One region of the Yersinia alsatica genome, then DNA from elsewhere that is predicted to be linked to it. Evidence: predicted binding sites of a transcription regulator. Region 1 holds the regulator's gene; the other holds the start of a gene.

Region 1 (11,677 bases):
CGGTATCCCCGCCAGTGGGGGGTAACTGCTTGGCGGCCAGAATGGCACCCAATGGCGGATTTTCGATGAAGGTCACATCAGTGTGCCAGTTATCATTATCTGGCGGATTATTGTCGTGGGTATCCAATACGATAATTTCTTCACACTCTTTGCTATGTGGATAGACCGGATGAATATGTAAGTCGCCAAAACGGCTAGCCAGCAAACGCTGCTGTATCGGTGTAATCGGCTGATTGCGGAAAAACAGCACCTGATGCTTGAGTAAAGCATGATAGAGCTGCTCAAACTGGCCGTCTCCCAACGGACGAGCGATATTAATATTCTCAACCAAAGCGCCGATATGCGGCCCCAGTGGTGTCACTACCAGACGTTCATTCATTGTTGTGCTCCATACCAAGGCGTTAATCGGCGTTGGATCGCCCGCAAACTTAATTCCATGCCAAAAGCAATAATGGCAATCACACTGATCCCGGCAATCACCACATCAGTGGCGAGAAACTCGCCAGCGGATTGCACCATAAAGCCCAATCCTCGCGTGGCGGCAATTAACTCTGCAGCCACCAGCGTCGACCAACCGACACCCAGCCCAATCCGAATACCCGTTAAGATTTCCGGTAATGCGCTGGGGAGTATCACAAACCATAAGACCTGCCAGCGGCTAGCGCCCAATGCGCGCGCGGCTCTGACCCGAACCTGCGCCACACTACGTACCCCCGCAACGGCGGCCAAAGTAATGGGGGCAAATATCGCCAGATAAATCAGCAGGATTTTTGAGGTTTCACCGATACCAAACCAGATAACCATCAGTGGCAAATAGGCCAAAGGCGGCACTGGGCGATAAATCTCAATGAGCGGGTCCAGCACGCCGCGCACCGTGCTGCTCAGCCCCATGGCAATCCCGGTAGGAACTCCGAGCGCCACGGCGGCTAATAATGCGATCAGGATGCGCCCTAAACTGGCCGCCAGATGCTGCCATAGCGTGGCATCCATAAACCCCTGCGGGCTAGCGATCACTAGTAGCTGATGCAGCACCTGCTGCGGAGCGGGCAAAAATAGTGGGCTGATCAGCTGTAATGCCGTGACTGTCCACCACAGCAATATGACGCTAGCCAGTGTGGCGATACTGAGCCAAAAACCTTTGGCTGCCGGCAAACGGCGAGAGGTTTTTTGGCGGTCAGTCGGTGCTAAGCGCGGTGTATCCAACCCAGCTTGAGGATGCAACGCACCGTCGCGTATCGTACCGTGCAGGCTCATATCATCGCCTCCCGCTGTTGGAAGACTTTGCCCAGCACATATTCGCGACGAGCAATAAATTCTGGGTCAGATTTGATGCTGCGGCAAGCTTCGCCCTCGGCATAGCGCTGACCAAAGTTCAGAGACAGCCGCTCGACCACGCGGCCCGGCCCCGGTGAGAGCAACAACAGTTCACTGGCCAGAAATACCGCTTCTTCAATATCGTGGGTAATCAGCAGAATTTGTTTGCCGCTATCGCGCCAAATAGTCAGCAGCAGTTCTTGCATCTGCTCGCGGGTGAAAGCATCCAGCGCACCAAAAGGCTCATCCAGCAGTAATAAGCGCGGGTCAACCGCCAAAGCTCGTGCTATCCCCACCCGCTGGCGCATCCCGCCAGAGAGTTGCCAAATATAGTGATGTTCAAACCCGGCTAATCCCACCCGATGCAGCATTTTTAGCGCGGTTTCTCGCCGCTGCTGCTTGCTTAAGCCAGCCAGTTGCAGGCCAAATTCGACATTACTGACCACATCGCGCCACGGCAGTAAACCCTCATGCTGGAACACCACTCCCCGCTCGGCACTTGGGCCGTGAACCAGAATATTATCCAGAGTGATGCTGCCAGCTGAAGGCTCCATAAACCCGGCAATCAAATTCAATAATGTGGTTTTGCCACAGCCTGATGGCCCCAATACCACGACCAACTGTCCGGATGCGATTTGTAATGACACATCCTGTAAGGCAGGTTTGCCCTGATATTCGGCCCACAGGCCGTGCACGTTTAGCATGATGGCTCCTAAGACTGCGGTGTTGCCTGAACTTGTTTCACAAAGCGGTCGGTGACGAAATCGCGATAATCACTGGCAACCTGCGGGATTTTGCCTTGCTCTTTCAAGAACGCGGCAGTATCACGGATAGCCTGATCCACTGGCTGGCCCAACTGTGTTATCTGTTGCGCCACCGGTAGGTAAGTATTGCCTTTCACCAATTCCGGCACTTGTTCGGCAGGAACACCACTTAAGCGCGCCAGTTGGCCCAGATGTTCTGCGTTTTTGAGCCATTGTTCTGGTTGCGCCAAATAAGCCCCTTGAGCGGCCAATGCACTGCGGGCAAAGGCGGTCACTACTTCAGGATGTGCTTTGGCGAAGTCTTTACGAACGACCCAAACATCCAGTGTTGGTGCGCCCCACTGACCCACTTGGGCCGAATCGGTCAAGACCGTGCCGGTTTTGGCTAATTCATTCACGGCTGGAGCCCAAACATAGGCACCATCAATGTCTCCCCGTTGCCAGGCAGCGGCGATAGCTGGGGGTTGTAAATTGAGGATAGTGACCTGATCCGGCTTGATACCCCAATGTTTCAGGGCTGCCAGTAAGCTGTAATGGGTGGTCGAGATAAACGGCACGGCAATCCGTTTACCAATCAAATCCTGCGGGTTTTTGATCTCTTTTTTGACCACCAGCGCTTCAGAGCTGCCTAGCTGTGAGGCCAGCAGGAAAACTTCAATCGGAACATTTTGGCTGGCGGCCACCGCCAGTGGGCTGGAACCAATATTGCCAATCTGCACATCACCCGAAGCTAATGCTCTGACCACACTGGAGCCGCTATCAAACTTGCGCCAATCTACGTTGGCCCCAGAAAGCTTGGCAAAGCTGTTATCCGCCTGAGCCACTTTTGCCGGCTCGGCGGACGTCTGGTAAGCCACTGTAACATCAACCGCATGCGCACTGGTCACCACCAGTGACAGAGCCAAGAGTACACCGCCAGATCGTAAGAGACCGCGAGTTGCGGTAGAAGAAAAGGTTATCGCCATGGTTCACTCCGCTCATTTAACTCGGTCATTCGCTATTAGTGCGACCCTGAGCGCACCCGGCGCTCTGAGATGACAGTGATACCTGAAGGAGCAATATGACAAAAGGAATAAAAAAATATTCTTTATTCCCTTATGTGATAAGAAAAATCTGAATGGATAGTCTACAACGTCAAGTTAGAGGGAGATTTCGCCTTTTAAAAATATGCGGGCATCTCCGGCAATCAAGGTGCGATCACCGGCTAACGTGCAGAATAATTCGCCTCCGCGCGCAGATATCTGGCGGGCATGCAGTGACGTTCTTCCCAAGCGAGCCACCCAATAGGGCATCAATGTGCAATGTGCAGAACCCGTCACCGGATCTTCGTTACTACCCAAGCTAAAGTAGCGCGAGACAAAATCAACCTTATCATCGGGATGACCGGGAGCCGTCACAATCACCCCTCGGCCGGTGTAGGCAATCAGCGCGACAATATCGGGCTGTAATTGCTGAACCTGTTGCTCATTCGCCAGCACTACCAGCAGGGATTTGGCTTGCCAAAGCTGCTCAATGTCCACACCGAGTAGCGCTGCTAACTGCGTTGGAATAGCTATCTGCTCGGGAGGTAATGAAGGGAAATCTAGCGACAATCGGCCAAAAACATTGTCATCACGCTTGACATGCAAATCACCACTGGCACTGCGAAAACAGATATCATGCAAAGCGGGGTTAACCAGACTGAACATCACATGTGCCGCCGCCAAGGTGCCGTGGCCACATAAATCCACTTCACGTTCTGGGGTAAACCAACGGATCGCCGATTTATCCCCTTCATCCCACACAAAACTGGTTTCCGGCAAATTAATCTCAGCGGCAATACGTTGCATCTCTGCTGTTGAGAGTGGTTTTTTCAGCAAATAGACCCCAGCGGGATTGCCAGATAGTCCTGCGCCGATAAAAGCATCAACATGAAAATAGTTATAAGCCATCACTTAGCCCCAGTGGTCGACTAATGCCAAATCAATAACACACAGGCTGCCGTCAGCAAGCCCATCGAAATATTAAAGGTAAACCAGGCGCGGCGGCTACGTAACAGGCGGCCAATTAAGGTGCCGAACCCCAGCCAAATAATCCCAGCGACCAAATTCACCATAAACATGCCAAGACTTATCATGACGATAGAATGATTATAGGCCGCTCCCGCCATACTGAAACTGGCGACCGAACCTAATCCCATCAGCCAGGCTTTTGGATTGAGGAATTGCAATAACCAGCCTTGATACAAACGCAACGGTTTTGACGGGGCGACGTTGGTTTCCAACTTTTCGTAGGCCGAAGTGGCAATTTTCCATGCCAACCACAACAGATAGAGGCTACCCAGAATTTTGAGTATTAAGTGAATGGATGGATAGATAAGAATCAGCCCGCCGACCCCAAACGCCACCAACAACAGCATGCTCTGCATACCCAACATAATGCCCAGCATCAACCAGATAGAGCGCATAAAGCCAAAATTGGCCCCGGCAGAGGTCAGTAACATATTGTTCGGACCGGGGGTAATAGCTGCAACCCAAAGAAAACCTATCATTGAAAGAAATAAACTCAGTTCCATGAGACGGGTGCCTCTCACCCAAAATGATGCGCGATATACCCATGAAGCTAACAGTGTGCTATTGATCACACAAGAGCAACTACATGATTTTCATTCACCATATGCATGAAACATTCCGCCCGCTGGTCGGCGCCAGTAATCCACACCTACAAACACTGCTGCCACGGCTGGTCAGGCGGCGCGTACAACTGCAACCTTTTTGGCAGCGGCTGGAATTACCCGATGGGGATTTTGTTGACCTGGCCTGGAGTGAAAACCCTGAGCTGGCGCGCGATAAGCCCAGATTGGTGTTATTCCACGGTCTGGAAGGAAACTTTTACAGCCCCTATGCCCACGGTTTGCTGCGCGCATCTCAGGCCAAAGGCTGGCTGGGTGTAGTAATGCATTTTCGTGGGTGTAGCGGCGAGCCAAATCGTAAGTCTCGTATCTATCATTCCGGTGAAACAGAAGATGCGCGCTTCTTCCTGCGTTGGTTACGGCAAAGCTATGGTCAGGTGCCTACCGCTGCCGTCGGCTTCTCTTTAGGTGGCAATATGCTGGCCTTTTATTTAGCTGAACAGCGGCAAGATAGCCTGTTACAGGCCGCAGTTGTGGTTTCCGCGCCGCTCATGCTTGAACCTTGTGCCAACCGTATGGAGCAAGGATTCTCTCGCGTCTATCAGCGCTACCTATTGAACCAGTTGAAATTAAACGCTACGCGTAAGCTGTTACATTACCCTGGCAGTTTGCCGCTGGATCTGGCGCAGTTAAAAGGATTGCGGCGAATCAGAGATTTCGATGATGTCATTACAGCTAAAATACATGGTTTTAATGATGCAGTGGATTACTATCGCCGTTGCAGCGCGCTGCCGTTATTGCCGCAAATTACCACCCCATTACTGATCATTCACGCCAAAGATGACCCATTCATGACGGCCGAGGTTATCCCCAATCTCCGCGAATTACCGGCCAATATTGATTATCAGTTAACCGAGCATGGCGGCCATGTCGGTTTTGTCGGCGGCTCATTAAAACACCCACAAATGTGGCTGGAACAACGTATTCCAGCCTGGCTTTCCCCTTATCTGGAGCAGCAGTCATGATGATCCCTTGGCAGCAAATCGACAGTGAAACACTGGACAGTTTGCTGGAAGCTTTTGTCCTACGTGAAGGTACTGACTACGGTGAACACGAGCGCTCATTGGCGCAGAAAGTCGAAGATGTTCGCCGCCAGTTGGTCAGTGGTGAAGCGGTATTAGTGTGGTCTGAGTTACACGAAACCATCAATATTATGCCGCGCGGCGCATTTCGTGCTGGAGCAGAAGAGTCCCAATAGCCCTTGCCTTGTCACGCGAGCCTTTAAGTAAAATCAGAGTGACAAGCCGGAGACTTTGCCCTAAAAATAACCATTAACCATAAAAAAACAGGCAATTTCAGCCCGTCCACTGAGTTAACTAACCCCATGGAGTTACAGCTAATATGTCAACTAAACATCCGGTTATAGCCGTTACCGGCTCAAGTGGCGCAGGGACGACAACCACCAGCCTGGCGTTTCGCAAGATTTTTCAGCAATTGAATATCCGCGCGGCGCAAATTGAAGGTGACAGCTTCCATCGCTACACCCGCCCCGAAATGGATGCCGCTATCCGTAAGGCCCGGGATCAAGGTCGGCATATTAGCTATTTTGGCCCAGAGGCCAATGATTTTGGTCAGTTAGAAGAGAGTGTTTCGCAATATGGCGCGTTGGGTACCGGACGCTCACGTAAGTATTTGCACACCTATGATGAAGCGGTGCCCTATAACCAGATTCCCGGCACTTTCACCCCGTGGGAGGCCCTGCCAGAACCCACCGACGTGCTGTTTTATGAAGGTCTGCACGGCGGTGTCGTGACCGAGCATCATGATGTGGCGAAACATGTGGATTTACTGGTCGGCGTGGTGCCAATAGTCAATCTGGAGTGGATTCAAAAACTGGTGCGGGATACTGGCGAACGTGGTCATTCTCGTGAGGCGGTGATGGATTCGGTGGTGCGCTCCATGGACGACTATATCAATTACATTACGCCCCAATTCTCGCGTACCCATATTAACTTCCAGCGCGTGCCCACTGTCGACACTTCCAACCCTTTTGCCGCCAAAGCAATCCCATCGCTGGATGAAAGCTTCGTTGTTATTCATTTTAGAGGCTTGGATCAAATCGATTTCCCTTACTTGCTGGCAATGCTGCAAGGGTCGTTTATATCAAATATCAATACGTTGGTGGTGCCCGGCGGCAAGATGGGGCTGGCAATGGAGCTGATCATGGCTCCGCTGGTTCAGCAACTGTTGGAAGGTAAGAAAATTATTTAATCTTCTACGTACTTGAAGTGGCAACCAATATCTCCGCAGCTTCAAGTACGTAGAGTTTGCTTACGCGATTTCGCGGATTTCAAAACTGTGGGTAATCTTGGCCGCTTTCCCCAACATCAAAGAAACCGAGCAATATTTTTCAGCTGACAGCTCAACCGCCCGCTCAACAATTTTGTCGGTCAAACCTTTGCCACTGACAATAAAGTGCAGGTTGATTTGCGTAAACAAGCGCGGAGCCTCTTCCCGGCGCTGTGAAGTTAACGTCACTTCGCAATCGCGCACATCGTTACGCCCTTTTTGCAAAATAGACACGACATCAATGGCACTACAGCCGCCTGCTGACATTAATAGCATTTCCATTGGGCTTGGTGCTTTGTCTCCGGCATTACCATCCATCAAAACTTGATGACCTGATGCGGATTCACCCAAAAATGTCAGTCCTTCAACCCACTTTACACGTGCCTGCATAACTCTTGCTCCCGGTTAAATTTTCTGATTCAGACTACCCTTTCATTTACAAACTGGCAATGTAACCCGATGTTCATCATGCTGAAGCGATACAACACAAGACAGTAGCTTCATCCTGTGCTACAAACAGAACCGAAAGTGTTGTTTCTAGAATTAAATGGGGTAGTGATCAATACTCAGTGAAGGGTTTCTATCCGGTACGTATCTTGGCTATACCTTTCGGCAGTTGAGCAAATTAATATGCTAAGAGAAAGTGTATTTTATAAGCACGCCGTGCAGGGAACTCTGAGCCCTGTTAAGTTAGGCAGCGATAACAACAGAGGATAACAGCGAATGGTTCTCGGCAAGCCACAAACAGACCCGACTCTCGAATGGTTCCTGTCTCATTGCCATATCCACAAATATCCATCGAAGAGTACGCTAATTCACCAAGGTGAAAAGGCCGAAACGCTTTACTACATCGTGAAAGGCTCCGTTGCGGTGCTTATCAAAGATGAAGAAGGTAAAGAGATGATTCTCTCCTATCTAAACCAAGGGGATTTCATCGGCGAGCTTGGATTATTTGAAGAAGGCCAAGAACGTAGTGCCTGGGTCAGAGCAAAAACCGCCTGTGAAGTGGCTGAAATTTCTTACAAAAAATTCCGTCAGCTGATTCAGGTAAATCCAGATATCTTGATGCGCCTGTCTTCACAAATGGCGAGCCGCCTACAAATTACATCAGAGAAAGTGGGTAACCTCGCCTTCCTTGATGTAACTGGGCGCATTGCACAAACGCTGCTTAATCTGGCAAAACAACCTGATGCCATGACCCACCCAGATGGGATGCAGATTAAAATTACCCGCCAGGAAATTGGTCAAATAGTTGGCTGCTCCCGCGAAACTGTGGGGCGCATACTAAAAATGCTGGAAGATCAAAACCTGATCTCCGCACACGGTAAAACGATTGTCGTTTACGGCACCCGTTAATTCCCCATAAACCAGTGCCGATTACCCTCGGCACTGGTTTTCTTCGCTTGTGTGATTAATAAATTTCTGGGGCCTACATGAAGTGGCAACGGCTTATTTATCATCCTGAAGTTAACTATGCACTCCGCCAAACATTGGTTCTCTGCCTGCCCGCAGCATTGGGCTTTGCCATTGGCGATTTGCGGCTGGGATTAATGTTCTCCCTGATACCCGCATGCTGCAATATTGCCGCGCTAGATACTCCACACCAACATTTTTTCCGACGCCTGATTATTGGCGGCACCATTTTTACCCTGAGTAGCTTCCTAACCCAGCAGTTGCTGATGTGGGATATTCCGTTACCTTGGGTGATGTTGGGGTTGGCGCTCACTCTCGGAGTCTCTGGTGCTATTAGCCCGCTCAATGGCCGCATGTTACCTGCCGCACTGATCGCCGCCATATTCAGCCTCAGCATGGTAGGGCGCGCACCTATTTGGCAGGCACCATTGATGTGTGCGGTGGGGACCCTCTGGTACGGTGGTTTTACCTGGATCTGGTTCCGGCTCTGTAAAGACCAACCCATCCGCGAGCCTCTGAGCCAGCTTTATCGTTTACTGGCTGATTATTGCGATGCTAAATACAGTTTGTTTGACCAGCATCTTGAGCCAGAAAAAGCCATGCCGCCATTGCTCGACAGGCAACAAGCTATAATGGATAAAATTAATCAGCTTTATCAACAATTTAACTTGTTATCGAATGCCACTAAAACTGAGCAAAAGCGGCTAGTGGGCTTGTTCCAGATGGCACTCGATTTGCAGGAGCACATTACTGCGGCACTCAATCAGCCAGAAAAAGTGCAAGAGCTGATTGACCAGAGCCCGATAATTACGGTGCTTCACCGCAATATGGATAATATCTCGGCCCAGATGCGCACCATTGCCGACGATATTCTCTACCACCACCGCGCGAAAGAACATTTCAGTGCTGGCGATGCACTCGTCGAACTCGAAGAAATTGCCCAACAGCATCCAGACAATTCGGTTGCGCAATTCTGCTATTACCACATCAGCCATGTTACCCAGATCCTGAGTGACCGCCGTCCGCAATATGACCGCGACTTGATGGCCAGTCAGTTATCCCAACCTCTCTGGCCAGCATTCGTCAGCTATTTATCGTTTAAATCCAGTCCATTGCGCGATGCCGCCCGCATGGGGGTGACGTTGGCCGCAGGGAGCTACATCGGTACTCTGATCCACTTACCTAAACCTTACTGGATCTTACTCACCGTGATGCTGGTCACGCAAAACGGGTATAACGCCACCAAGATACGTATTCATCACCGTGCCATGGGGACTTTAATTGGGCTGATATTGGCGGCGGGTTTATTGCACTTACAGATGCCGGAAGGGACGACATTGAGCATTATGTTGCTCATCACTTTGCTCGCCAGTCTGGTACAGCGCAAAAACTACGGTTTATCCGTAATCGGCAGAACGATTACTGCGGTGTATATCTTGCAGTTATTGACCGGCGAAGGGGCTGACTTCTTAGTTCCGCGTTTGCTCGACACCTTGATAGGCTGTGCTTTGGCCTTTGCCAGCGCCCTGTGGTTGTGGCCTCAGTGGCAAAGCGGCCTGCTGCGTAAAAATGCCCATCAGGCATTGGAGAAATACCAGAAAATCCTACAATTGTTGCTGACCCCTGACCCGAATATTGGGCAACTGGCCTATGAACGGCTTCAGGTCAATAAAGCCAGTAATGCGGTGCTAAGTTCACTGAACCAGGCCATGCAAGAACCGGGATTTAACTCCAAATACTTGGCTGATATGCGGCTTTGGGCCACTCATAGCGAACTTGTTGTCGGACATATCAATGAAATGACGATCCTGACGCGAGAACATCCGTTAACAGAAGCAACCACCACGGCTGAACATGGTCATAGCCAGATGAGCATTAAACAGGCGCAGGATTACTTGCAGTTATGTGAGATTGCCATTCAGCAATGTCAGCAGCGGCTGGAGTCGGATAACAGTGAGGGGAATAACGATTTTGTCCAAATGCCCGATGTCGATGCTGATACCCAACTCTCTGAGCTGGAACGTAATTTACGTCGAATCTTGTCGCACCTCAGTGTGATGCACACGGTTTCATCGTTGGCCTGGCAGCAACAGCCCCACCACGGTATTTGGCGCAGCCGGAAGTTATAAGATTCTAAAGAGTTAATCAGGTTTAAAAACAAAAAGAGAGGCTAAGCGCCTCTCTTTATTACGATTTCTTGCGCCGTAACTCAGTGCGCATTAACCAAACTGGCGATGGCTGTTGCCAAACGCACCATCCCCTGCTCGATATCCTCCAGCTCAACCACCAGCGAAGGCGCTAAGCGCAACACATCCGGCCCGGCATTAAGGATCATCAAACCATTCGCTGCTGCTGCTGTCAGGAACTCGCGGGCGCGGCCACGGTATTGCGGCGTTAATTCTGCACCAATCAATAGCCCCATGCCACGAATGTCACTGAACACATGATAGCGGCTATTGATGTCTTGTAGAGCTTGCACAAACAGGCCGTGGCGCTGTTCAATGCCATCAAGTACCTCAGGGGTATTAATCACATCTAGCGCAGCCTCTGCGACCGCACAGGCCAGCGGATTGCCACCATAGGTGGTACCGTGGGTACCAACAGCCATGACTGAGGCAATCTCTTCTGTGGTGAGCATCGCGCTGATAGGGAAACCGCCCCCCAGTGCTTTGGCTGTGGTGAGAATATCTGGCGTCACACCATAATACATATAGGTAAACAGCTTACCGCTACGACCCATACCACTTTGCACTTCGTCAAACACCAGCAGAGCTTTATGCTGATCGCACAGCGCACGTACGCCTTGCAGAAATTCTGGAGTGGCCGAGGTTATGCCCCCTTCACCTTGAATTGGCTCAAGTACCACGGCACAAGTGTGGTCATCCATAACTGCTTTTACCGCCGCCAGATCATTGAATGGCACATGGACAATATCCGCCGGTTTTGGGCCAAAACCATCAGAATACTTTGGCTGACCGCCGACAGAAACCGTGAAGAAAGTGCGCCCATGGAAGGCATTGTGGAACGCAATGATTTTGGTTTTATAAGGGCTATGGCGCTCAATGGCATAGTGCCGCGCCAGCTTGAAGGCCGCTTCGTTTGCCTCACCACCGGAATTGGCAAAGAAAACCCGATCAGCGAAGGTGGCATCAATCAGTTTTTTCGCTAAGCGCAATGCTGGTTCATTGGTGAAGACATTGCTGGTATGCCAGAGCGTTTCCCCCTG
Region 2 (11,677 bases), 1.9 Mb from region 1:
AACAGTGGCTCATGATTGATATCGATTGGATGAGAGGTAAAAGCCAGTACATCACTAAGATTAACCACATTTCCAATGACCAGCAGCGCCGGAGCATGGATCTTTTTCCGCGCAATTTCATCTTTTAGCGTGCTAAGTGTTCCTTTAGCCATTTCCTGTTGTTGCTGACTGGCATACATCACTGCCGCGGCAGGTGTATCGGGTGACTTGCCCCCCTTAATCAGTCGCTGGCAAATCTCTTCTTGTCGGCTCATTCCCATCAGCACGATCAGCGTGCCATCTAACTGTGCCAGTGCATTCCAATTCTGTGGTTCATTTCCCTGACACATATGTCCAGTGACAACATGAAAACTGGAAGCAAAATGACGGTGTGTGACCGGGATCCCCGCGTAGGCTAATCCGCCGATGGAAGAGCTAATGCCCGGCACGATTTCAAACGGGATATTGTGCTGTGCCAGGCATTCAGCTTCTTCTCCCCCACGGCCAAATACATAGGGATCCCCCCCTTTAAGGCGCACGACATTTTTACCGGCTAAAGCGTGATCAATGAGAATTTGATTGATATGTTCTTGCGGAACTGGATGGTGATTTGAGTTTTTTCCGACATTAATAATTTGGCAATTTGCGGGTGCTTGAGCAATGAGCTCAAGATTAACTAAACGGTCATGAACGATAACTTGGGCTTCACGGATAGCAAGTAGCCCTTTTACGGTGATTAATGATGCATCCCCTGGCCCCGCTCCTACTAATAACACTTTTCCTATACTCATTAGAGCAACCTTTATATAACAGAGAAGGCATAAAATTTTTTAAAATTAATCATCAAAAAATAGCATGTAAAAATAAAATATGATTTAAGTGCGGCCTCATTATCCATGAACAGAAAAATAAGTTACTTGACCATGCTCTCATTATTTAATCATTTTTTGGAATGAACTCTTCAGAATATATGACATTTAATTTTTATTTGAAATTTATTATTTAAATTTTTTGCATTGTCATTAATTATGTTTTTATTCATTACTTTGTTTTTTTAACTTCAATATTACATTTGTTATTGATAATTATGAGGGCTATCACAAAAACAGCCGAGGGCTGTGTTTATATAAATAAATTTGTGTATGTTAAAAACCAAATAAAATCCAGCAGTAACTTTCTATCAGCATTAAATATCTAATATAAATATCTAGGCATAGCAGGCTATCTAATCAATGGTTTTATGAAATAATGGGTGAGTTACAATGCGGTGCAAAATTCCTAAAACAGACTTATTAGTCACATTTGAAGCAGTTGCTCAATATGAAAGCTATACGCGAGCCGCAGAGAAGCTGGCGTTGACACAAAGTGCCGTTTTCCGCCAGATCACGGCACTGGAAGAGTTACTTAATGTTTCATTGTTTCATCATGTACGTAAGCGGATTTTTCTCAATGACGCCGGGCGCTATTATCTAGGTTTAGTCAGAGACACCTTGGAACAATTGGAGCGAGATACACAAAGTATTATGTCCTATCAGTCTACTCAGCAAGTGTTGGAATTGGCGGTGACACCAACATTTAGTACACATTGGCTTATTCCAAATCTCAGTGATTTTCACGAGAATCATCCAGAAATTGTCCTTAATTTAATTGCACTCACTACCCCCGCTGATTTTTTGAATCTGAAATATGATGCGGCGATTATGCGTGAAGATTTCAGCAGCCCTTGGGCTGAAAATGAGCATCTATTTGAAGAAGAACTGGTGCCTGTATGCAGCCGTATGTTGTGGCGTGATGACAAAAAGGTGATGCGTGCGGAACAATTAATGGATGAGTTCACATTGCTGCATCAGACGACCCGTTTAGACTCTTGGTATGATTGGTTTGCACTTTCGGGAGTCAATAATCCACAGGTACGCATGGGGCCACGTTTTGATCTTTTATCAATGTTGATCTCAGCTGTGCGCTCTAATCTTGGGGTGGCGTTATTACCGCGTTTTGCCATTCATAAAGATTTAGAAAATGGCGATATGGTTATTCCTTGCGACTTGCCAATGAGCACGGGCAACCATTTTGTTCTGACTTATAAAGACGGTAAGAGAGGATTAAGGAGTTTGCAAAAATTTAGCCGCTGGGTCCATGGAAAATCCAAAGAAGAAGAACTAAAAAGGACATGGGTTAACTGAATTTCAAAAGAATATATATAATTTGTACCTTTATAGATACTTATTCACCAATCAGCACTATGTGTTGCAGATAGAACAATTGCTTTTTATTTTATCCTATCAATAATGGTGGCGTAATGCATATAGCATGTGGAAATATTATCCCTTAACCCATTTTTTAATATAAATGTTTAGTGAGTTCTGCCTGCTATTTACCTTTTGGCTAATAGAGTGGAAATAATGTATAAAAAAGAGTTTTTTTACCAAGAGCTATTCCCTCTTTCTGAAGATGAAACAGATTATTACTTATTAACAAATAAGTATGTTTCTACCATTGAAATTGATGGGAAAGAAATATTAAAAATTGAACCTGAAGCCCTAACATTGGTATCTCAGCAAGCTTTCCATGATGCCTCGTTTTTCCTGCGCCCAGCACATCAACAGCAAGTTGCGGCTATTTTACATGACCCGCAAGCAAGCGAAAATGACAAATATGTTGCGCTCCAACTATTACGAAACTCAGAAATTTCAGCTAAAGGTATTTTACCCAACTGCCAAGATACCGGCACATCCACTATTATTGCCAAAAAGGGCCAGCGCGTTTGGACGGATATCGATGATGCGCAAGCATTATCCCGTGGTATCTATAACACCTTCCGCGACGATAATTTGCGTCATTCGCAAAATGCTGCTCTGGACATGTATACCGAAGTGAATACGGGAACTAACCTGCCAGCGCAAATTGATATTTTCTCTACCCCTGGAGTGCAATATTCCTTCCTGTTTGTCAATAAAGGGGGCGGTTCAGCAAATAAAGCCGCGCTGTATCAAGAGACAAAAGCGCTGTTGGAACCGAAAAAGCTAAAAGCTTTTTTAATTGAGAAAATGAGAGGGTTAGGAACCGCCGCATGCCCCCCTTACCATATTGCATTTGTAATTGGCGGAACATCGGCTGAATTGACGTTAAAGACGGCGAAGCTGGCTTCGACGAAATATTATGACAATCTGCCCACCGAAGGTAACCAATATGGGCAAGCTTTCCGCGACATTGAACTGGAACACGAGTTACTTCAAGCCTCGCGTGAGTTTGGCTTAGGTGCCCAGTTTGGCGGAAAGTATTTTGCTCATGATATTCGGGTTATTCGTTTACCGCGCCATGGCGGTTCCTGCCCGATAGGCATGGCAATTTCATGTTCATCTGACCGAAATATTAAAGCAAAAATAAACAAAGAAGGGATATGGCTAGAGAAATTAGAGCGGCATCCTGAGCAATATATCCCCGAAAGTATGCGAGTTAATCACGAAAGAACGGTGGTTAATATCGACCTTAACCAACCGATGGATGAAATTCGTCGACAGCTTTCTCGTTACCCTGTTTCTACCCGCGTATCACTTAATGGTTCATTGATTGTGGCTCGCGATATTGTCCACGCCAAATTAAAAGAGCGGCTGGAGCAGGGGGAGGAATTACCGCAGTACATGAAAGATCACCCGGTCTATTACGCGGGGCCAGCGAAAAAGCCAGAAGAGTTTATTTCCGGTTCAATGGGGCCAACAACTGGAGGGCGTATGGATCTGTATGTTGACCTTTTCCAATCCCATGGCGGCAGTTTAGTGATGTTGGCAAAAGGTAATCGTAGCCAGCAGGTCACCGAAGCCTGTCAGAAACACGGTGGATTCTATTTAGGCAGCATCGGCGGTTCTGCGGCTATTTTGGCGCAGGAATATATCAAAAGTCTGGAATGTATCGAGTTCCCAGAACTGGGAATGGAAGCGGTATGGAAAATGGACGTTGAGAATTTCCCAGCCTTTATTTTGCTTGATGACAAAGGTAATTCATTCTTTGACCAGATTCAGATGAAGGCATGTGCTGGCTGTAATCAATAGATCTTGCGCGAGGATATCACTATGAGTGAAGAACGGTATCAGCAGCGGCAACAACATCTAAAGGAACAAGTTGAGACGCGCGTTGCAGATGCCACCAAAACCGGTGGCATCATCATTGTATTTACTGGCAATGGTAAAGGAAAAAGCACGGCAGCTTTTGGTACAGCAACAAGAGCTGTCGGTCATGGTCGGCAAGTTGGGGTGGTTCAGTTTATTAAAGGAACATGGGAAAACGGCGAATATAACCTGCTCAGCCGCAATGGAGTTGAGTTTCATATTATGAAGACCGGCTTCACCTGGGATACACAAGACAAAGCCGCCGATACCCAAACAGCAAAGAAAGTATGGCAACAAGGCTGTCGCATGTTATCCGACCCGTCTTACCAGCTCGTGATTCTGGATGAATTGACTTATATGGTCACCTACGGCTACTTGGCGTTAGATGAAATCATTACCGCGCTAAAAGATCGGCCCAAGAACCAAAGTGTCATCATCACCGGGCGGGCGTGCCATCGTGATCTCATCGCCCTGGCAGATACCGTTAGCGAGTTACGGCCAGTTAAGCATGCTTTTGATGCTGGGATTAAGGCGCAGAAAGGTATTGATTGGTAATTCCCCTTTGTCCTTGACGCTGCAGCGGTGTTAGCGGTACTCGCGCGCCCGAGTCACTGACTGGAGTCAGCTCATCGGGACTTGCTCGCTTGCTGCCTTGCTGCAGCGCCAATGACTTTGGGGAATTCTGCGTGTTGAAATTGCAGCGGTGTTAGCGGTACTCGCGCACCCGAATCACTGACTGGAGTCAGCTCATCGGGACTTGCTCGCTTGCTGCCTTGCTGCAACGCCAATGACTTTGGGGAATTCTGCGAGTTGAAATTGCAGACATAAAAAAAGGCGCCGTAGCGCCTTTTTCGTGATTGTTTTCTGGTGATTAGAGTACCAGACCCGCGATCGAAGCGGACAGCACGCTGACCAGTGTAGAGCCGTACAGCAGTTTCAGACCAAAGCGAGAAACCACATTACCTTGATGCTCATTCAGGCCTTTAATCGCACCGGCTACGATACCGATGGAAGAGAAGTTCGCGAATGAAACCAAGAAGACCGACAGAATACCCACACTGCGTGGCGACAGTTCTGATGCGACTTTCTGCAAGTCCATCATCGCCACGAATTCGTTAGAAACCAGTTTGGTTGCCATGATACTACCGACTTGCAAGGCTTCATGAGCAGGAACGCCCATAACCCAGGCAAACGGGAAGAAGACATAACCCAAGATCCCCTGGAAGCTAATACCGAATAACAGGCTGAACAAAGCATTTACCGCAGCAATCAATGCGATGAAACCAATCAACATCGCCGCAACGATAATGGCCACTTTGAAACCGGCCAGGATGTATTCACCCAGCATTTCAAAGAAGCTTTGGCCTTCATGCAGGTTACTGAGCTGCAATTCTTCTTCATCATCGGCTTTATACGGGTTGATTAACGACAACACGATAAAGGTGCTGAACATGTTAAGCACCAGCGCTGCAACCACAAACTTCGCGTCCAGCATTGACATATAAGCACCAACAATTGACATGGAAACTGTCGACATTGCTGTTGCTGCCATGGTGTACATGCGTTTTTCAGACATTTTGCCCAAAATGTCTTTATAAGCGATGAAGTTTTCAGACTGACCCAGAATCAATGAACTGACGGCGTTGAAAGATTCCAACTTGCCCATGCCGTTCACCTTGGACAGTAAAGTACCAATGATACGGATAACCACTGGCAGCACTTTGATGTATTGCAAAATACCAATCAAGGCAGAAATAAAGACGATAGGGCACAGCACTCTTAAGAAGAAGAAGGCGAGGCCTTTATCCCCCATATTGCCGAAGACAAAATCGGTACCGGTAGCGGCAAACCCAAGTAATTTGTCGAACAGACCGGCGAATCCTTTCACAAAACCTAATCCAGCTTCTGAATGGAGGAAGAAGTACGCCAACAAAACTTCAATAACCAGCAATTGAATAACAAACCGAATGCGGATGCTTTTACGATCCTTACAGATCGCCAGAGCTAATATGGCCACCACGACTAAGGCCAACGCAAACTGCAGTATATGGGACATGTGTGCTCCAAATTTGAGGCAGGCTAGATTTTCGTGGACATTTTATGTAACGGCTACATTAAAAACGAGACGTAGGCTGCAAATATAGAAATTCACTTTCATAAATGCAAACAAATTAGTGGGGTTGATCACAAAAAATAGCATGTTAATAATATGCTACAAAGGTAGTTTAACTATGCTAGTTTGGATAATTGTAGCTGTTAGTCTTGGAAATTGTGACGCAACATTTAGCCGGATTTTTCAGAAACAAACTGCTAACGATTACTGTACGGCAATTTATACGGTATTAGCTATCAGAGAGATAAGTTTTGTCGCTCTAAATGCGCTTGATAATTATTATCATTTAACTATTATTGGTGATAAGAGAATAGACGCAAATTTCCCAAGGGTAATACTGAATGTTGAATAGTCGTGCCGTCGATACAACCCGTCGTACATCAAGGAGGATTAAGCTCTCCCTGATGGGGCCTGCTTTTATCGCAGCCATCGGCTATATCGACCCCGGCAACTTCGCGACCAATATTCAGGCGGGTGCTTCATTCGGCTACACCTTATTATGGGTGGTCGTTTGGGCCAACATCATGGCCATGCTTATCCAATTACTTTCTGCCAAGCTCGGTATTGCGACGGGTAAAAATCTGGCTGAGCACATCCGTGATCGTTTCCCCCGCCCAGCGGTATGGGCTTATTGGGTGCAAGCCGAAATCATCGCAATGGCCACTGATCTGGCTGAGTTTATTGGGGCGGCGATTGGGTTCAAATTGTTATTGGGAGTGACCCTGTTAGAAGGGGCAGTGCTGACCGGCATTGCGACTTTCCTCATTCTTATGCTGCAAAAACGCGGACAAAAGCCTCTCGAACTGGTGATTGGTGGGCTGCTGTTATTTGTGGCTGCGGCCTATATTGTTGAACTTATCTTTTCTCGCCCTGAATTTGCCGCGCTGGGGCGGGGAATGCTGGTGCCTGACCTGCCTAATCGGGATGCAGTGTTTTTAGCCGCCGGGGTGTTGGGGGCCACTATTATGCCGCATGTTATCTATCTGCATTCATCATTAACCCAAACCGCAGGTGAGAATTCTAAAGCCGATCGCTATGCTTCGACCAAGCTAGATGTGGCAATTGCGATGACGATTGCCGGGTTTGTGAATTTGGCGATGATGGCGACAGCCGCTGCGGCTTTTCATTTTAACGGCTACGGCAGTATTGCTGAAATTGAACAAGCCTATTTGACGTTGCAACCGCTGTTAGGCAATGCTGCGGCGACTATCTTTGGTTTAAGTTTGGTTGCTGCGGGGCTGTCATCCACTGTGGTCGGGACATTAGCCGGGCAAGTGGTTATGCAGGGCTTTGTCCGTTTTTATATTCCAATTTGGGTACGCCGCACGGTCACCATGCTGCCTTCCTTTATCGTCATTTTGGCGGGGATGGATGCCACGCGGATACTGGTAATGAGTCAAGTATTGCTGAGTTTTGGTATCGCGCTGGCGTTGGTGCCGCTGTTAGCCTTTACCGGCAATAAAGAATTAATGGGGGATATGGTTAACTCAAAATTGATTCAGATTTTGGGGAAACTCATCGTTCTGGTTGTGGTTGGACTCAATGCTTACTTACTGATCAGTTTGCTTTAATCATAGATAATTGAATAATAAGGCGGGTGAGGGTTCGTTACCCGCCAAGACATCATTATCGCTTAGTCGTGATGATGGTCATGACCTTTACCGTGGCCGCGATGGTGTTTTCTCGCGTGCTTGTCATATTTCCAGTAGCGCCCCTCGTGGTAATAATAGTTCTTTCTCCACCAGTCTCTCTCTTGCCAGCGATGGCCATCCCAGTAATGACCATGACGATTACGCTCACCTAAATCTCGCCCCTGATGGTTTTGCCACCATTTCCGATCGCGCCAGTCATATCCATCCCAATAATTACCACTACGATCTTGTTCACCAATGTGTAATGAAACACTAGGCAGTAACTCAATACTCTCAGCGTTTGCCATGGGAATGAGGGGGAACCAGGCTAATATAGTGATCAGCAACAGGGGTTTTATTCTTCTCGGTCTTACAACACTCAGCTTCAACATGGCCGCTTTTAACATTATTCATCCTTATTTGGCCTTATGGCTATGACCGTATCTTAAACAGTGTCGCCGCTGCTGGGATTCGGATAAAACTGTAAAATAAGGATTTCAGAATTATCTGTGAGAATGATAAGAGAGTGGTGAATGGTCATCAACAGGAGACGAGTCCCCTGTCTGGGGATGGAAAAGGAAACGTTTACACCAAAATATCTTCAATAATTTTTATTTCAGCTTCACTGAATTCAGTATTTGCCAGCATGCCGACTGCATCATCGATTTGGCTAACTTTACTGGCCCCAATCAGGGCGGATGTCACCCTTCCGCCTCGCAACACCCAAGCTAAAGACATCTGCGACAGCTTCTGTCCACGATCTAACGCCAGTTCGTTCAATTGGCGTACTTTAGCCAGTTTCTCCGCCGTAAGTTGCTCGGGATTAAGGAATTTACTGTCACTGGCTGCTCGCGAGTCCAGCGGGATACCCGCTAAATAGCGATCGGTCAATAACCCCCCCGCGAGTGGGGAAAAGGCAATGGACCCCACACCATACTCATCCAGCGTATCCTGCAAATCGGCTTCAATCCAACGCTCAAACATTGAGTATTTGGGTTGATGAATCAGGCACGGAGTCCCCAGTTGCGCCAGAATTTCACAAGCCTGCCGCATTTGTGCTGCCGGATAGTTAGATAGGCCGATATACAGTGCTTTACCTTGGCGGACTAATAGATCCAGTGCCGCCATGGTTTCTTCCAATGGTGTATTCGGGTCAGGACGGTGATGATAGAAGATATCGACGTAATCCAGCCCCATCCGTTGCAAGCTTTGATTGATACTTGCCACCAGATATTTTTTAGAACCCCAGTCACCATAGGGACCGGGCCACATGGTATAGCCCGCTTTGGAAGAGATAATTAGCTCATCGCGATAAGGGCGCAAGTCTTGTTGCAGGATACGGCCAAAGTTTAGTTCAGCTGAACCCGGCGGTGGGCCATAGTTGTTGGCTAAATCAAAATGAGTAATGCCATGATCAAAAGCTCGATGAATCAGGTTGCGGCTATTTTCATACAGTGTGCTATCACCAAAGTTATGCCATAAGCCAAGAGATATAGCTGGGAGCAATAATCCACTACGACCACAACGATGATATTCCATTTCCTGATAGCGCGAGGAGGCTGCCTGGTAGACCATGATGACCCTTATTGGTGAGAGTAAACGACACTTTAGTGTATGCGTTTTCATCACTGACGTAATGTCGTGGGATCACGTTATTTTCTGGTCTTATCAGATGGTGTCAGCCGCCGAGTAGGGAATGTCAGCAAATAATTACAGTGCGCGCTAATTAATAATTTAAAAACATTAGATCTATTTATGTTTTGCTTAATACTTATTCCACTATTATAAGCATTAAGGATGGTGTGGATATGGTAAGCAGCTATAAAGTGGCAGACTATTTACTGGACCGTTTAGCAGAAGTGGGCATTCGGCACCTGTTCGGTGTACCTGGTGATTTTAACCTTAATTTTCTCGATCATGTTATTAATCATCCAGTTATAGAATGGATGGGATGTGCTAATGAGCTTAATGCTGCTTATGCTGCAGATGGGTATGCTCGGGTCATGCCTGCGGCGGCGTTACTGACTGTTACCGGGGTTGGTGAATTAAGCGCTATTAATGGAATAGCTGGAAGTTTCGCTGAATATCTTCCTGTTATTCATATTGTTGGCACTCCGGCGTTACGTGCGCAAAAAGCCGGAGAATTACTGCATCACTCATTAGGAGATGGCGATTTCGGACATTTCTCGCGCATGGCGCAAGTCGTCAGTTGTGCGCAAGCCAGTTTAACCGCCGAGAATGCGACGGCTGAAATTGATAGATTGCTGGTGGCCGCGCTATGTCAGCGGCGTCCTGTTTATCTCCAACTCCCCGCCGATGTTGCACAGGCGGATGTCGCCAGACATTCTGGAGCATTATCCCTACCGCGGCCTATCTTATCGCAGACATCATTACAGGAATTTATTGATGCTGCCCGTGAGAAATTACAATCGGCACACCGGGTGGCCCTGTTAGCTGATTTTCTGGTTGACCGTTTTGGCGCCCAGCAAGCTTTGAATCAGTGGATGGCAGAAACCAATTTGCCGCATGCAACGCTACTAATGGGCAAAGGGGTGTTGGATGAAACGCATCCGATGTTTATCGGGACTTACGCGGGTGCCGCCAGTCATGCCTCAGTCAAAGAATATATTGAAGAGGCGGAGGTTCTTATCACCGTCGGTGTGTGGTTCGTTGATACCATTACTGCGGGATTCAGCCAGAGAATTACTCAGGATAATTGCATTGATATCCAGCCGAATCTGGCGCGCATTGGGCTAAAAGTGTTCAGCCAGATTCCAATGGCTGCAGCGGTAGCGGCACTACATGAATTATGTAAATCCCTACAAGATGAATGGCAACATCCGGTTATAACTCCTCCAGTGTTGGCTGAACCAAAAGATAACATTTTGAATCAACAAGCATTCTGGTATCACATACAACATTTTCTACGCCCGAATGATGTTTTAGTGACTGATCAGGGCACTTCATGCTTTGGTGCGGCAACCCTGATCTTACCTACAGGATGTTCGTTTTTCGCTCAGTCATTATGGGGGTCTATCGGTTTTTGTTTACCTGCGACCTATGGTGCTCAAGTAGCACAACCACAACGACGGATGATATTGCTGTCGGGGGATGGCGCGGCGCAATTGACGATACAAGAGCTAGGGTCAATGCTGCGTGATGGGCTGAATCCTATTATTTTTCTTTTGAATAACCAAGGGTATACCGTTGAGCGGATAATCAATGGACCTGAGCAGCGCTATAACGATATTGCTGAGTGGAATTGGGCGCAACTGCCACAAGCCTTCGGTAAGGGTAAACAATCCTTTACACGTACTGTGACGCAGGTCGATCAATTGCAACAGGTATTGGCACAAATCGAGAATATTGATCAGTTGGCTTTTATTGAGGTGATATTGCCGAAAATGGATACCCCTGAGCTCCTTAATAATGTGGCTAAATCTCTTCAGGCACGTAATACCGCAGTTTGATGATGACCGGCTCTGCGATAGGCGTGGTATTTCAGCTAACTAGATTTTGCCAGTCAATTGATCCAGTAACCAATAGCCTGCCGGGCCCGGTGGGCTTTTTTTCGACCAAACGGCATCAATCGAGATCATCTTCGGCCAGCCTACCGTCGACAGGGCCACCAGTTTCTTATGACTGTATTGTTCAACCAACCAGCGCGGTAAAATGGCCCAGCCGAAACCTTGCTCTGCCATTTCCAGCAACATTAAATAGCTCGGTGCTGACCACATCAGCCCTTGTGACTGATTGCGCTCGGTGCGGTTGTAGGTATTGAGCCGTAATTGGCGGGTGGTGGCCAGTTGTTCAGGGCGGACTTGGGGTAACTGCGCCAGTGGATGCTC

What was found. The regulator CRP, encoded in region 1, controls carbon source genes, mostly activating them, when cyclic AMP is high. The targets are predictions, from matches to a motif close to ATGTGANNNNNNTCACAT.
Region 2: N0H69_RS09535 (NupC/NupG family nucleoside CNT transporter) is a predicted target of CRP. The motif match lies at 6,258-6,275, and genes of this name have one in related genera.

What each region holds. Positions count from the first base shown of each region.
Region 1 is NZ_CP104006.1:272,483-284,159, reverse strand. It holds gene tauD (taurine dioxygenase) at 1-379, opposite strand, end outside; gene tauC (taurine ABC transporter permease TauC) at 376-1,254, opposite strand; gene tauB (taurine ABC transporter ATP-binding subunit) at 1,251-2,018, opposite strand; gene tauA (taurine ABC transporter substrate-binding protein) at 2,027-3,043, opposite strand; gene N0H69_RS01125 (PhzF family protein) at 3,218-4,009, opposite strand; gene N0H69_RS01120 (LysE family translocator) at 4,030-4,632, opposite strand; gene N0H69_RS01115 (hydrolase) at 4,734-5,714, shown strand; gene N0H69_RS01110 (YheU family protein) at 5,711-5,947, shown strand; gene N0H69_RS01105 (phosphoribulokinase) at 6,091-6,960, shown strand; gene N0H69_RS01100 (OsmC family protein) at 7,021-7,428, opposite strand; gene crp (cAMP-activated global transcriptional regulator CRP) at 7,762-8,394, shown strand; gene N0H69_RS01090 (YccS/YhfK family putative transporter) at 8,472-10,580, shown strand; gene argD (bifunctional acetylornithine/succinyldiaminopimelate transaminase) at 10,661-11,677, opposite strand, start outside.
Region 2 is NZ_CP104006.1:2,143,823-2,155,499, forward strand. It holds gene cobA (uroporphyrinogen-III C-methyltransferase) at 1-770, opposite strand, end outside; gene N0H69_RS09520 (LysR substrate-binding domain-containing protein) at 1,242-2,162, shown strand; gene N0H69_RS09525 (fumarate hydratase) at 2,382-4,028, shown strand; gene cobO (cob(I)yrinic acid a,c-diamide adenosyltransferase) at 4,050-4,640, shown strand; gene N0H69_RS09535 (NupC/NupG family nucleoside CNT transporter) at 4,957-6,141, opposite strand; gene N0H69_RS09540 (Nramp family divalent metal transporter) at 6,540-7,769, shown strand; gene N0H69_RS09545 (DUF2502 domain-containing protein) at 7,832-8,236, opposite strand; gene N0H69_RS09550 (aldo/keto reductase) at 8,415-9,404, opposite strand; gene N0H69_RS09555 (alpha-keto acid decarboxylase family protein) at 9,638-11,299, shown strand; gene N0H69_RS09560 (LysR family transcriptional regulator) at 11,339-11,677, opposite strand, start outside.